4 regions of the Paenibacillus sp. FSL R7-0345 genome follow, and region 1 is predicted to be linked to each of the others. Evidence: riboswitches for the same ligand, from Rfam matches in the RefSeq annotation. Region 1 holds a riboswitch; each other region holds the start of a gene.
What was found. Region 1 has a riboswitch for cyclic di-GMP ahead of NST84_RS29060 (flagellar assembly protein A). Riboswitches for the same ligand answer to the same signal wherever they lie in the genome.
Positions count from the first base shown of each region.

Region 2: it holds a riboswitch for cyclic di-GMP, as region 1 does, so the genes downstream of both, NST84_RS02930 (transglutaminase-like domain-containing protein) here and NST84_RS29060 (flagellar assembly protein A) in region 1, are expected to answer to the same signal.
Region 3: it holds a riboswitch for cyclic di-GMP, as region 1 does, so the genes downstream of both, NST84_RS02240 (choice-of-anchor A family protein) here and NST84_RS29060 (flagellar assembly protein A) in region 1, are expected to answer to the same signal.
Region 4: it holds a riboswitch for cyclic di-GMP, as region 1 does, so the genes downstream of both, NST84_RS00945 (EAL domain-containing protein) here and NST84_RS29060 (flagellar assembly protein A) in region 1, are expected to answer to the same signal.

Region 1 covers NZ_CP152002.1:6,706,288-6,709,402, forward strand. Annotated here, with positions in the region: gene NST84_RS29050 (ABC transporter ATP-binding protein) at 1-119, opposite strand, end outside; gene NST84_RS29055 (FUSC family protein) at 465-1,514, shown strand; cyclic di-GMP riboswitch class I at 1,769-1,858, shown strand; gene NST84_RS29060 (flagellar assembly protein A) at 1,839-3,115, shown strand, end outside.
Region 2 covers NZ_CP152002.1:674,173-677,287, reverse strand. Annotated here, with positions in the region: rRNA gene NST84_RS02935 (16S ribosomal RNA) at 1-443, opposite strand, end outside; gene NST84_RS02930 (transglutaminase-like domain-containing protein) at 864-1,673, opposite strand; cyclic di-GMP riboswitch class I at 1,687-1,767, opposite strand; cyclic di-GMP riboswitch class I at 1,840-1,920, opposite strand; gene NST84_RS02925 (class D sortase) at 2,043-2,693, opposite strand; gene NST84_RS02920 (GtrA family protein) at 2,746-3,115, opposite strand, start outside.
Region 3 covers NZ_CP152002.1:519,687-522,801, forward strand. Annotated here, with positions in the region: gene NST84_RS02235 (alpha/beta hydrolase-fold protein) at 1-104, shown strand, start outside; cyclic di-GMP riboswitch class I at 1,217-1,309, shown strand; gene NST84_RS02240 (choice-of-anchor A family protein) at 1,402-3,115, shown strand, end outside.
Region 4 covers NZ_CP152002.1:188,750-191,864, forward strand. Annotated here, with positions in the region: RNA gene ssrA (transfer-messenger RNA) at 1-317, shown strand, start outside; gene NST84_RS00940 (Rpn family recombination-promoting nuclease/putative transposase) at 434-1,249, shown strand; cyclic di-GMP riboswitch class I at 1,810-1,905, shown strand; gene NST84_RS00945 (EAL domain-containing protein) at 1,977-3,115, shown strand, end outside.

The DNA.
Region 1 (3,115 bases):
AATTTGCCGCGTTCGATTTCGAAGCTGACGCCTTTTAACACGGCCTCCTCATCATCATACTGCTTAGTAACCTGGTCAAAAGAAATAATAGTGCCTTCCGGGGTAGCTATAGCTAACAACCTCCTTACCTTATGTAATACAACCTATTTTACCCTTATCTTACAGTGCACAATCGGCTTCTACCGGCGGAGCCCCGCCTGTACCGACAATTCCGCCCCTGCTTCGACAACATTTCATATTATATAGCATATCGGATGAATCCCATATATGCGATAACGAACAATGTAAACACTCAGACCTAATCTTAACAACTTCGTAAAATATCGGCCCGGCACGCCCGCTTTGAGATGCTATAATGAAAACGGCTGAAACAGCTATGAAAATTTCCCTTTTTACGAAAGAAGATGACTGAAATGAACGAGGGGTTACAGGAACGCCTTGAAAAATTTGGATTATCCCTTTATATGATACGGATTACACTGGCCGCTACCCTCTCCTGGCTGGCCGTCCACCGCCTTTATGGCGACCATTACCTATACTTTGCACCGCTGGCTGCAATTCTGATCACTCAGGGCACAGTGAAGGCTTCACTGGAAAAAGGCTGCTACCGCCTGCTTGGCATTGTGCTTGGCGGAACAGTCAGCCTGGTTGTCGGCCGCTTCATGGATATCAGCATTGTCTCCATCCTGCTGATTCTGCTGATCGGCATCGGCGTCGCCACCGCCTGCCGGATTAATATCCAGGCTGTCTCGCAGGTTGGCGTAACTGCCGTGCTTGCACTCACCTTCTACCATGACCATTATGTCGTATGGCGGCTCGCCGAAACGCTGATCGGTGTACTCATCGCCCTCTTGATTAATATCATTGTCGTCCCGCCGAAGGGCTTCGCTAAAGTGAAGGGTCTGGCGCTTGAAGGAAGCCTGCTGCTGGCTGATTCTTTAAGCAGACTCGCTGCCGGCGGCAGAAACGGCGAGCCTGCCCGTGATATGCTGAAACGCTCCGGCGGACTGCTCGCGAAGAGCAGCAGCCTGCAGAAGGAGCTGCTGCACACGCTGTCGCACTATCCTTGCCGTAAAGATATGCGCGGGCTGGTCCAGGCTACTTCGCATTTGCAGAAGGTTCACTTTTATCTTCAGGAGATTGCCGAAGAGCTTACCCTGCTGCCTGCCCACTACGCTGCCTCGGACCGGATGAACGAGGTGTTGTCCGCAGCAGCTGACTGCATCGCCCTGTACGGCACCAGAACACTGTCTGATGCCGAAGCCCGGCGCCAGCTGCCGGAATGCCTGCGCCGGGCGCGCGAGCTGCAGCTGTCCTGGTTCTCGGAGCTGCAGGCCGAATGCCCGCTGACCGCGATCCGTGATCTCGGCGCCGTCTTTTCTCACCTGAACCGGGTGCTTGATGTAATTGAACAGGCCGATTATGCGGCCGTTTCCGCCGCGCCCGTGCCGGTTAGAGGCGAAGCGGCCCGCAGTATCCGCCTCGGCAGCAAAGGACTCTCCCACAAGCTGTAAGCTTGGGAGGGCCCTTTTTTTATAGTTTTTTATGTCCCGGCGTCTGACTGGAGATAAAGACCCATTACCGGCTTGCACACCGTACTTCAGCTGCACTTTCCGGATGAATTTACAGTTGAAAACTCGCTGCACAAGTATTAAAATTAAGCTTATTTGCAGCAGTGCCTAAATTCAGTACTATAGCACCAGTTATGAATCTTTATTGTCAACTCTGACCCAATAAATGACCTCAGGCTGAATGTTTATCAATGTCTCATGTATAAAGGCAAACTGTCTGAAAGGGCAGGACGCAAAGCAATGGGCCTAACAATGCTATGTGCATTCATGGCTGCCAGGCTGCCGGTTTCGGATCATTCTAAAAGCGAGGTTAAAACAATGCCGCATCACACCCTTGAACAGCCACGGCATGCGTTCAGCACCGGGCCTTCCTTCAGCTCTGACCACTCAACGTATTCTTCCGCCCAGTCCCGGCCGCTTAGCGGGACACCCGGCAATGAGGAGAAGAACGGAAAGGTCATCGTGCAGAACGACCAGATCTTTATCACTCCTCCCTTACCCGGCGGCAAGGCTGCCGTTATCTCTGCCCTTCACCCCGTTGTCCTCAAGATTAACCGGATCAAAGTAAATGAGCCTGCCGCCATCACTTCATCTGTCCAGCTGAGCTGGGAAATCAGCGAGAAGCCGCAGTACCAGATTACCGTGTCTGAAGACGGGCTAAGCGCTTATTTTACACTCTACCGGGTTGAAAAGTATGCCTGGAAGCTGGTCAATTGCCCCGCCTCGGCCCAGGTCTGTGTCCGGGCAGAGCCGAATTATGATCTGCTCCTGTCCAGGCTGACCGTCAATCAGATCCTGGCCGACTTCTCCTCAAGCTCCTTTATGCCTAATCTCAACATTCCTGCCCTGTATGCCGAGCTGAATAATCCGACCTATCTTCCGGTTTGTATCGCTGTGGGCAAGCCGCCGCTGCCTGGAATAGACGGCCGGCTGGAGCTGCCGGCCAGGCTGCCCGGGACTGATGACGATGTTCCTGATTATCCGGAGATTCCTTCTGCGCGGACAGGCGGGATACTTGCCCGCAAGCTGCCTCCGCAGGAAGGAAGGCCCGGCTTCAATGTGCACGGCAGCATTTTGCCACCGCCCCGGCCGGAGGATATTACCCTGAAGCCTGCTGATTGCTATTCCCTGCTCCCGGGCGGCGAAATTGTCGCACTCCGCGATGGACGGCCGCGGATTACAGGCTGGGGAACCCGGACTATGAGCATTGATTTTCCGGAAACCCATATCATCCAGGAGAGCATGACATCAGCAGACAGTCCTGTTCTATTCGCAGGAGATGTAATAGCCCCGGACGGAATCGCGGATCACTGTACTATAGAAGTATTAGGAAACGTATACATATCCGGCGACGTCCGTCATGCCGTCATTGCCGCTACCGGCAGTGTAGTCATCCGCGGCAAGGTTACAGACAGCCACATTTATTGCGGCGACTGTGGTGCAATACAGCACCGGCTGCATCAATTCCCGAGTCAGCTGATGGAGGAGCTGATGCTGCTCAGAAATGCCGCCCTGATGCTGGAGGAGAATCTCCGCTCCCGTCA
Region 2 (3,115 bases), 950 kb from region 1:
CAACAGAGCTTTACGATCCGAAAACCTTCATCACTCACGCGGCGTTGCTCCGTCAGGCTTTCGCCCATTGCGGAAGATTCCCTACTGCTGCCTCCCGTAGGAGTCTGGGCCGTGTCTCAGTCCCAGTGTGGCCGTTCACCCTCTCAGGTCGGCTACGCATCGTCGCCTTGGTGAGCCGTTACCCCACCAACTAGCTAATGCGCCGCAGGCCCATCCCTTACCAGCAGATTGCTCCGCCTTTCATTCTCTCCTCATGCGAAAAGAGAAATTATCCGGTATTAGCTACCGTTTCCGGTAGTTATCCCAGACTAAGGGGCAGGTTGCCTACGTGTTACTCACCCGTCCGCCGCTAAGCTTACCCCGAAGGATAAGCTCCGCTCGACTTGCATGTATTAGGCACGCCGCCAGCGTTCGTCCTGAGCCAGGATCAAACTCTCCAATAAGGTTTTTCCGAGTAGTTACCACACCCGAATTACTCCGAGGAAATAACCATCCGAAAACTATCGAAAAGAGCGATTGCTCATTTTGAAACATCTGACGAGAATTTACATTCTCTACTTTGGATCTCACCGAAGTGATTTCCGATACTCACTCGTTGTTCAGTTTTCAAAGATCAAGCTCGTCGTTGACTCCTACGCTCTCGTCGTCAGCAACTCTTATAATATATCACGTTTGTTTCAGAAACGCAAGCTTTTTTTGAAATGTCTTTTTCAGTCAATTTCAGCTAAACCTTGACGCGCTGTAACAACGTTCACTTATAATACCCCACATTACCGACAAAAAGCAACCCCTTAATCAAAAAAAAGACAAACCGCTTAAATAAATAAGCAGTCCGTCTTCTTACCACTATATTTTCTTCGTTCTTAGTAGAATTTAGCAGCGCTATATTTGCTTGCTACTTTAGTAAGGCCAACATCTTTATTGTTCTTAGCCAGACCTGCATCAACAGTAGTATCGATTGTTACCCATTTGCCGTTCAGCAGAACTTCGTTCCAGGCGTGGTATGTCGAAACATAGCTGGTGTTACCCATTACCAATTTAGTAGGGATGCCTTCACTGCGAAGCATAGTGGCGAACAGGGAAGCATAGTCATAGCAAATGCCCTTTTTGGAGAGCAATGTATTGTCGTTATTAGGAATATAGTCCTGCGTTACTGTTGTAGCCAGTGTGTTGTCATATTTAACATTTGCTACGATGTAGTTATAAATCGCTTTTACTTTAGCTTCGTCTGTAGTCAGACCTTGTGTAAGCTGTTTAGCTTTCAGTACGGCTTTATCGGAAGAGGTCCATTTAACGTTCTGTACGGAGCTCAAGTATACAGCGTTAGCATTGCTAAGGTTAAGCTCAACATCTTCGGAAGTTACTACTTTGTATTTGTTGCCGGTTGTGTTCTCAAGAACAGATACTTTATAAGTGCCGTTGCCTTGTTGCAGCGGGAAGGATTCTGTCGACTGGGAAGCATACAGGTTGTAAGTGTAGCTGTTACCGCCCTTGGTGATCATAACTTTGATGCGTTTGTCAGCAGGTACATCATAGGATACTGCAACAACGCCCTGATCGAGCTTGGAAGTATTCAACCAGCTTGAGTCTGCAGTAGCAGCTGAAGCAGTGCTTGTCTGAACGGAAGTGACAACTACGAATAATGTTAACAGCATGAAGTAAAATTTTTTCATGGATAAAACTCCTTTCGGTAGCTGGCTGCCATCCTTACGGGAAGGCCCTCTAGCTTTGCGTCCCTACCTTTCGATAGGTTTGCCGTTATCGTGTGCAGCTTTATCTCTCTCAATCTACCAAAAATGCTAGATTTTGGATCGTATAGCCAACAAAAAAAGCCCTTCATTCGGTAGCTGGCTGCCATCCTTACGGGAAGGCCCTTTAGCTTTGCGTCCCTACCTTTCGATAGGTTTGCCGTTATCGTGCGTGCTTTTATAGTTATATACTACCATATATTCGCCTAGATACAAGACCTAATTTACTAGAATTTCAGCATATTTCAATAAATTTTTTAATATTTCGCGCTGAATCCCTTTTTCTCTTTGATTCTAAGATAGCTTTGCATGAATAATCAGCCGGTGAGTCGGATTAACAAGCGGATCGCAGGTAATTAAAGTGAGGATTTTGTCCTTATCATTGCCGTTCAGCACCGACACGTCCGTCGGTTCTACAATAGAGATATCATAAACTTCGTACTGATACTCCTCTGCGCTTGTCTTAATCTTGATTGTATCTCCAATCTTCACTTCATCCAGCCTGTTAAAAAGCCGGCCGGCCGTTCTGGATCTGTGCGCTGCTATAGCTGCATTCCCCACCTCACCCAGCGGAGCTGTCTCCTTCATATGGGCGGCAGCATGCTTCATATTCGCTTTTGTCGCACCTTCAAGTACAGGCAGCTTCAGATCGATCCGGTCAATCGTGATGATCCCGGTGATTTTGCCGCCAACTGCGATCTCTTCAGCCGGCTCAGCCGCTGGCTGGACCTCTTCCTCCTGTTCCGACTCCTCGGCCAACAGCTGGGTCACCTCAGCATAGGGCTTTTGCAGATCCGGTTCAGCTGCCGGAGTAAGCTCACTGTAGGCTTGTTCTACTTCCTCCAGCAGTTTCGCCTGCTGCTTGTCGTTGTACCATTCATTCGCTTTCGGATACAGCATAATAAGGACGCCCGCCAATATAATTAGATAGGAAAACTTGCGCATGAACATCCCCCTTTACATTTTTGAACAGGTCAGCCCCAATCCCGGTGGTTGCCTAGAACACCCACAACCGGCTTCCGAAAAAGTTGATAAGCACCGTAACAAACGTAACCAGCACCTTGGCTATAAGCACCTGAACCCCGAAGCTGTCAGTCAGAAAATGCATCAGCAGTACTGAAATGCCGAGCACTGCCAGATTGAGGATGATAAACCTCACCAGCTGGAGCCGGTCGGAACCGTCCTTAGCTGCCGCCCGGTCACTGAAGGTCACCTTCTTGTTCCAAAAAAAACTGTTCGCTGTCCCCGCACTATAAGAAATAACCTGCGCCGGAGCATTCATCATCCCCAGCGAGTGCAGTAGTGTAAATACTGCAAAATCGATTAATGTATTAAGCAAACCTACGGCGTTGAATTTTAGGAACTGG
Region 3 (3,115 bases), 790 kb from region 1:
ATAATGAAATCCAGGGTGAAGGCCATATGTCTGTACTGCAGCCGTTGTTCAGTCCGATGCTGCGCTTTGTTTTTGCGGCAGAGGGAGCGGAGCTCTGTATTTGAGCTGCTGGGAATCAGTTTCATTTGAACTGGACCCGGGTTTGCTTTATATTAGTAAGGGAGCAGAATTCCGGATTCATGCAGACGTAGGCTAGAATCACACAATTGATGCAGCGCGGAATCCGAATTGTACCGGGTTCCGCTTTTTTTTCTTCTATATATAGGACAAAATTTGTACTGGTATAGTGGTATGTATCTGTTATCCCGCGGGTATCTTTTAATTATAGAACAGGAATCAGGAAGGAGTGTATGCAAAGGAAATGGGCAGTCTCCTTATTGCGTGGCTTTGTATGCTGTGTTTATTTTTCACCTTCAGAGATAAGGTGAGCCGGAGAATCCTTTATCCTGTAGCGCTGGTTGTTGTGCTTGGCACTTTAGGCTGCTGGACTATTTTAATGTAATTTTCAGGTGTCTATCAGCTGATTTTCAGGTTGATCCTTTATATTAGAACTACCAAACACCCCCCAGTGTTATATGGTACCCTGCAGGTCTTGTCAACTCCCATGACAAGGCCTTTTTGCTGCACAAAATTAACAAAAATCATCAATGGTGTGATATTTTTCACAATAAAATGTTTAGAATTGTTTTATATTGAATTTGAAATACTGAAGATAAGAATAAACCTGCTGAAAAGGAGCATGATGATGAATCACGAAGGAAGTCTCCGCCGCGGTCTGTTGTTTGGTCTGGTTTTAAGTATCCCGCTTTGGATGTCAATGATCGGCTGGCTGCAGCTGCTCTAAAATACAAGGTGCAAGACGGTCAGCAGGTTATCTGCGGCAGTCTTTTTTACTTGGCTGTTGAGTATAATATCTAAGGCGGTACTAGTAGTTCAATTCTACTAGAATTAAACATTTTGAATATATTAAATTTAAAATAAAAAAAGAGAGTATTCCGGAGTATAAAAGAGGATTACTTTGATAATAGATAGAGTTATATAGGTTTGTTACTGAGAATCTTCCATACAGGCCATTTTCCCAGAAAATTCTAATATTATTGCCAAATTATTATAAGGAATAGATTGACAATATAGAGGATCAGGGAATACACTGAGTTTAGTGCTAAAGTAACAAATGTCATAGACTAGTTATTACAATTTAAATTACATACTTTCTCATGTATAATCGCAAACCGCATGAAAGTGCGGGACGCAAAGCCAGGAGTCTACAGCCTCGGGAGAAGAGCGCTATGATCGTCCGGCCGCCGTGAAGCTTGTCTTCCTGGCGGCTTTTTTGTTGTTTTCAGGCGGGGTGCTGCTGTAGCCAAGCTTTAAATTGTTATCTTACGGGAGGAATTATTAATGAAACGTAAATCCGTATTGAAACTGTCCTTTGCTTTGGCTATGGCTGCTGTCCTGCTGGTTGGGGGTTGGCTGACTGCTGCCGGCCAGGATAAAATAAGGGCCGACAGCACACCTCTTCCGGGCATTGCGGGCAAATACAACGTATTCGTCCTTGGTGATCTCAAAGGCTACCACAGTGATTCTGAAGGCAGAATGGCGGCAGGCGGTAACATTACGCTTTCACAGGGCGGATATTCGGTAGGCCACAGCCTGAGTAACGAGGAGCGTTCCGAAATGGATTCGCTGGTTGCGGGCGGTAACCTGAACTACGAGATGGGGGAAGTAAACGGCAGCGCCGTTTATGGAGGTACATATACAGGCTCAGGCAAGCCTAGAGGCGGTACAGGAACCCTGCGGCAGGAAGCGAACGTTATTAACTTTGTCTCGGAATTTGCCTTGCTTCGTACGAAATCCCAAGAGCTTGCAGCTCTGACGGTGAACGGCAAGACTGAAGACAGCTATGGAAATATTAAACTGACTGGTACCGATCCCGTACTGAATGTATTTTCGGTTTCCGGCAGCGTGCTAACGGGCGCCAATGAGCTGCGGATCACTGCTCCGGCAGGATCAACTGTAATTGTTAATATAGACGGCAGCTCTGTCACATTCAAAAACGGGAACGGGCTGACAGGGGTCAGCCAGAATAAAGTGCTTTATAATTTCCCGCAGGCGACTGCCCTGCGGCTGGAAAGTATCGGTGTGATGGGCACCGTGCTGGCGCCGAATGCGGCGATTACCTTTAATAACGGGCAGATTAACGGCAGCATGTATGGCGCCTCACTGGAAGGCAGCGGGGAATTCCACCATAAGCCGTACACCGGCCGTGACAACGGAACACCAGCTACACCAACACCAACACCAACACCAACACCAACACCAACACCAACACCAACGCCGACAGTAACACCAACACCAACACCAACACCAACGCCAACGCCGACGCCGACAGTAACACCGACGCCAACGCCGACGCCGACAGTAACACCGACGCCAACACCGACGCCGACAGTAACACCAACACCAACACCAACACCAACACCAACACCGACGCCGACAGCAACACCGACGCCGACAGCAACACCGACGCCGACAGTAACACCGACGCCGACAGTAACACCGACGCCGACAGCAACACCGACGCCGACACCGACACCAACGCCGACAGCAACACCGACACCGACGCCAACGCCGACAGCAACACCGACACCAACGCCGACAGCAACACCGACACCGACACCGACACCAACGCCAACGCCGACAGCAACACCGACGCCAACGCCGACGGCAGGGCCAACAAGCACGCCAACACCGGTTCCTACCACTGCAGCGACACCGACGCCAACTCAGGGGACGCCGGCAACGGCACCGCCGGCAGCAACACCGACAACCGGAACTCCGGTGACGACTCCAACAGCAACAAACGCCGCCACACCGGCTCCGACCAGTATCGTTGCTATCCCGGGGGGCACCGTACCGACACCGTCAGGCCCGACAGTCATAGGCACGATCGTAACCGATGAAGAACTGGCTATTGATGATAATCCTGTACCGCTTGGTCCGGGGCCTAGTGCAACGTCGGCTGTAGGAGGTGTAATAGCCGTGCCGAAGACTACACCTGCGCCAAGTCCGACAGCCGGACCTGGCCCCGAGGATGAAATTGTGCTTGATGATG
Region 4 (3,115 bases), 460 kb from region 1:
TAGTGGGGACGCGTCCGCTTTATCAACGCTAAAGCCTATTAAACGGCAAACAACAAAACAACTACGCTTTCGCAGCTTAATAACCTGTGTGCGTGCTTCTACCCTGCATCGCCCATGTGACAGGGATAGGGGCTAACAAGTAGTGGGATACGCTGTCTGGTCTCCGCCTGGGGTCAGCAGAAGAAGATAATCAGGCTGACCCGAAGAGGACCCGGTTACGGGGGGCTTCTAGGGTGACATCAAATCCGTGACTACACTCGTAGAAACTTATGTGCCGTTATCTTCGGACAGGGGTTCGACTCCCCTCGGCTCCATATGGAGTATTTAGAAAGACACCTTTAGGGGTGTCTTTTTTCGTTTTAGGTATTCTCCCTCGAAGCCCATTCAAAATGAAAAATGTTATAATAAATATTAAAGAATGGAGCTGATGCCGATGGATTTACTGGACCCACGTGTTGACTTTGTGTTCAAACGGATATTTGGCAGCGAGAACAATAAGGATGTGCTGCTGGCGTTCCTTAACCGTATTTTCACAGAAGCTGGCGAGCCGCCGCTGACCGAGATCATCCTGATGAATCCTTATACGGATAAAGACGATCCCCACGACAAACAGTCCATCTTAGATGTTTACGCCAAGACCTCTGAAGGCAAACTGATTGATATAGAGATGCAGCTTTTCAATAAGTATGATATAGAGAAACGAACGCTTTTTTATTGGAGCAAACGGTATGCGAGTCAACTGAGTGAGGGAGACAAGTATCCAGAGTTGAAGAAATGCGTAACGATCAACATTTTAAACTATACGTTATTAAAGAATGAACAATATCATAACGTATTTCATTTGCGGGAAGACCGAACAGGGATATCCTTGATTGATGACATCGAGGTTCATTTCTTGGAGTTGCCGAAGCTGGATGAACATAGAGTTCCGTCTGAAGGCGGATTGATCAATTGGCTGTTGTTTCTGAAAGGTGCCGATACATCACAATGGGAGGTGCTGAAGATGAATGAGCCAGGATTGGAGAAGGCAATGGACACCTTGCAATATTTGAGTCAGGATTCAGAGGCTAGACGATTGTATGAGGCCAGACAGAAGTATTTGCATGATGAGGCTTCTATGCTGGGAAGTGCAGAACTAGCAGGTATAAAAAAAGTGGCTAAAAATATGCTTGCCATGAATCTGGACATAACAACGATTGCTAAGGCGACTGGATTAACAGAGCAAGAGATCAATGCTTTGAGAAAGTAATTACTAATTATGCCTCACCTTATACTTCTTTGCCAAGTCAATTCAGATGGGGAGCTTCTAGGGTGACATCAAATCCGTGACTACACTCGTAGAAACTTATGTGCCGTTATCTTCGGACAGGGGTTCGACTCCCCTCGGCTCCATATGGAGTAAAGTGAAAGACACCTTTAAAGGTGTCTTTTTCGTTTTTGCGGCTGTTTTGGATTATACGTGGCGGTTAAAAATCCTATAATGACGCGGTTTCCGGGACATGCTGTTAACAGATACAATGAGTTTCACTGAGGCTATACGGAGACCGGTGGCTTTGGCCTCCACGTAACCCGTAATAAATATGCTCCCCCTTCGGCGTGTGTTTTCGCCTTCCATACCCATCATCCGCCCTTCGATGTTGACCAATGAAGAGATCGTTGCAGTCTGAGCACTCCTACCTGCTATAAGTTGATATGAACGGTGCCATTCAGAAATGCAGAAAATGGTTGTAACACCCAGTAGTATAAACTATAATTAGTGTCAGCTTGTAGATTAATGTCGAATAATGTATTGTCTTTCAGATAATCTCAATAATAATAGGGCACACTCGTTGAAAAACGGGGTCGCAAAACTACAGGGGCTATCACATTTCCAATTCAGATATGTTATGCCAGCCAGTTACCGAAGGCAAGGAAACCTCTCCTTTTCGGGAGAGGTTTTTTGTTGCAATGGGCCTGATTCATAAGGTGGGGGAACAGTGAGTAAATCTAATAAGTCGATTGTATTTATCATAGCTCTGATTGTTTTTGGACTACTAGGTAATATGCTCAACCTATCCCTATTGCTGGGGGTCAATTTTATCTTCGGCAGTATATTCACCTTTTTGATATTGCGGATATATGGTCTTAAATGGGCTCTAGTGGCATCGGCTATTGTAAATGGTTACACGTTGTTTCTTTGGAATCATCCTTACGCTATGTTTGTTTTTGTGCTGGAAACTTTATTTGTCGGCGTCTTCTACAGAGGGAAAAGGATTGTTCTTATTGATAGCCTATATTGGATGATTTTAGGGATGCCCCTCATATGGGTATTCTATCGTTATGCCCTGGATATGAATTTTACCGCTTCCCTGCTGGTTGTGCTTAAGGATGCCGTAAATGGTATTTTAAATGTATTAATTTCCAGTTTAATCTTTACTTATCTGCCTCTTATTAAATGGCCGTCATTCCAAAAACGCAAAATGTCGAGCTCTCTTCATGATGTGCTTTTCAACATATTTGTCACACTTACCTTTATAACTTTGCTTCTGGTGACGGTGATGATCGGCCATGAACAGTATCACAACATGAATGAAAAAATAAAGTCAGAGACTGAACGAGATTCGGCTATCATCTGCGATGATCTCACAGAGTGGGGAAAAGTTCATGTTGCCGCAGTGAATACTTTATCGATGGCGGCGGCTGAGAATAGGATGGAAAAGATGGATTCCTTGCAGCGCCATGTGGCTTATCTACTGGCGTCATATCCCGATTTTATTACATCATACATTGCTGATCGTAACGGAGTTACAAAGCTGTTCTCTCCATTACTGAATGACAAAGGAGAGTCAACGATTGGCTTAAGCTTCTCGGATCGGCCTTACTTTGAATATATGAAAGAAAAACACCAATCCGTTGTTTCCGATGTGTTTCTTGGAAGAGGCGGCGTTAACGAGCCCATTGTGGTTGTAGGCTCCCCTATTATGATTAGCGGCGAATTTACAGGGGTGGCCGTAGGCGCTCTAAATCTTAACTATGTTACAACAGAGTTAAAAAAGCTGGCGAATAATAGACTAATGAATATCACAATCGTAGATAGGCATGACAAGGTTATTGCGAGTACTCGTGATGAACTAGC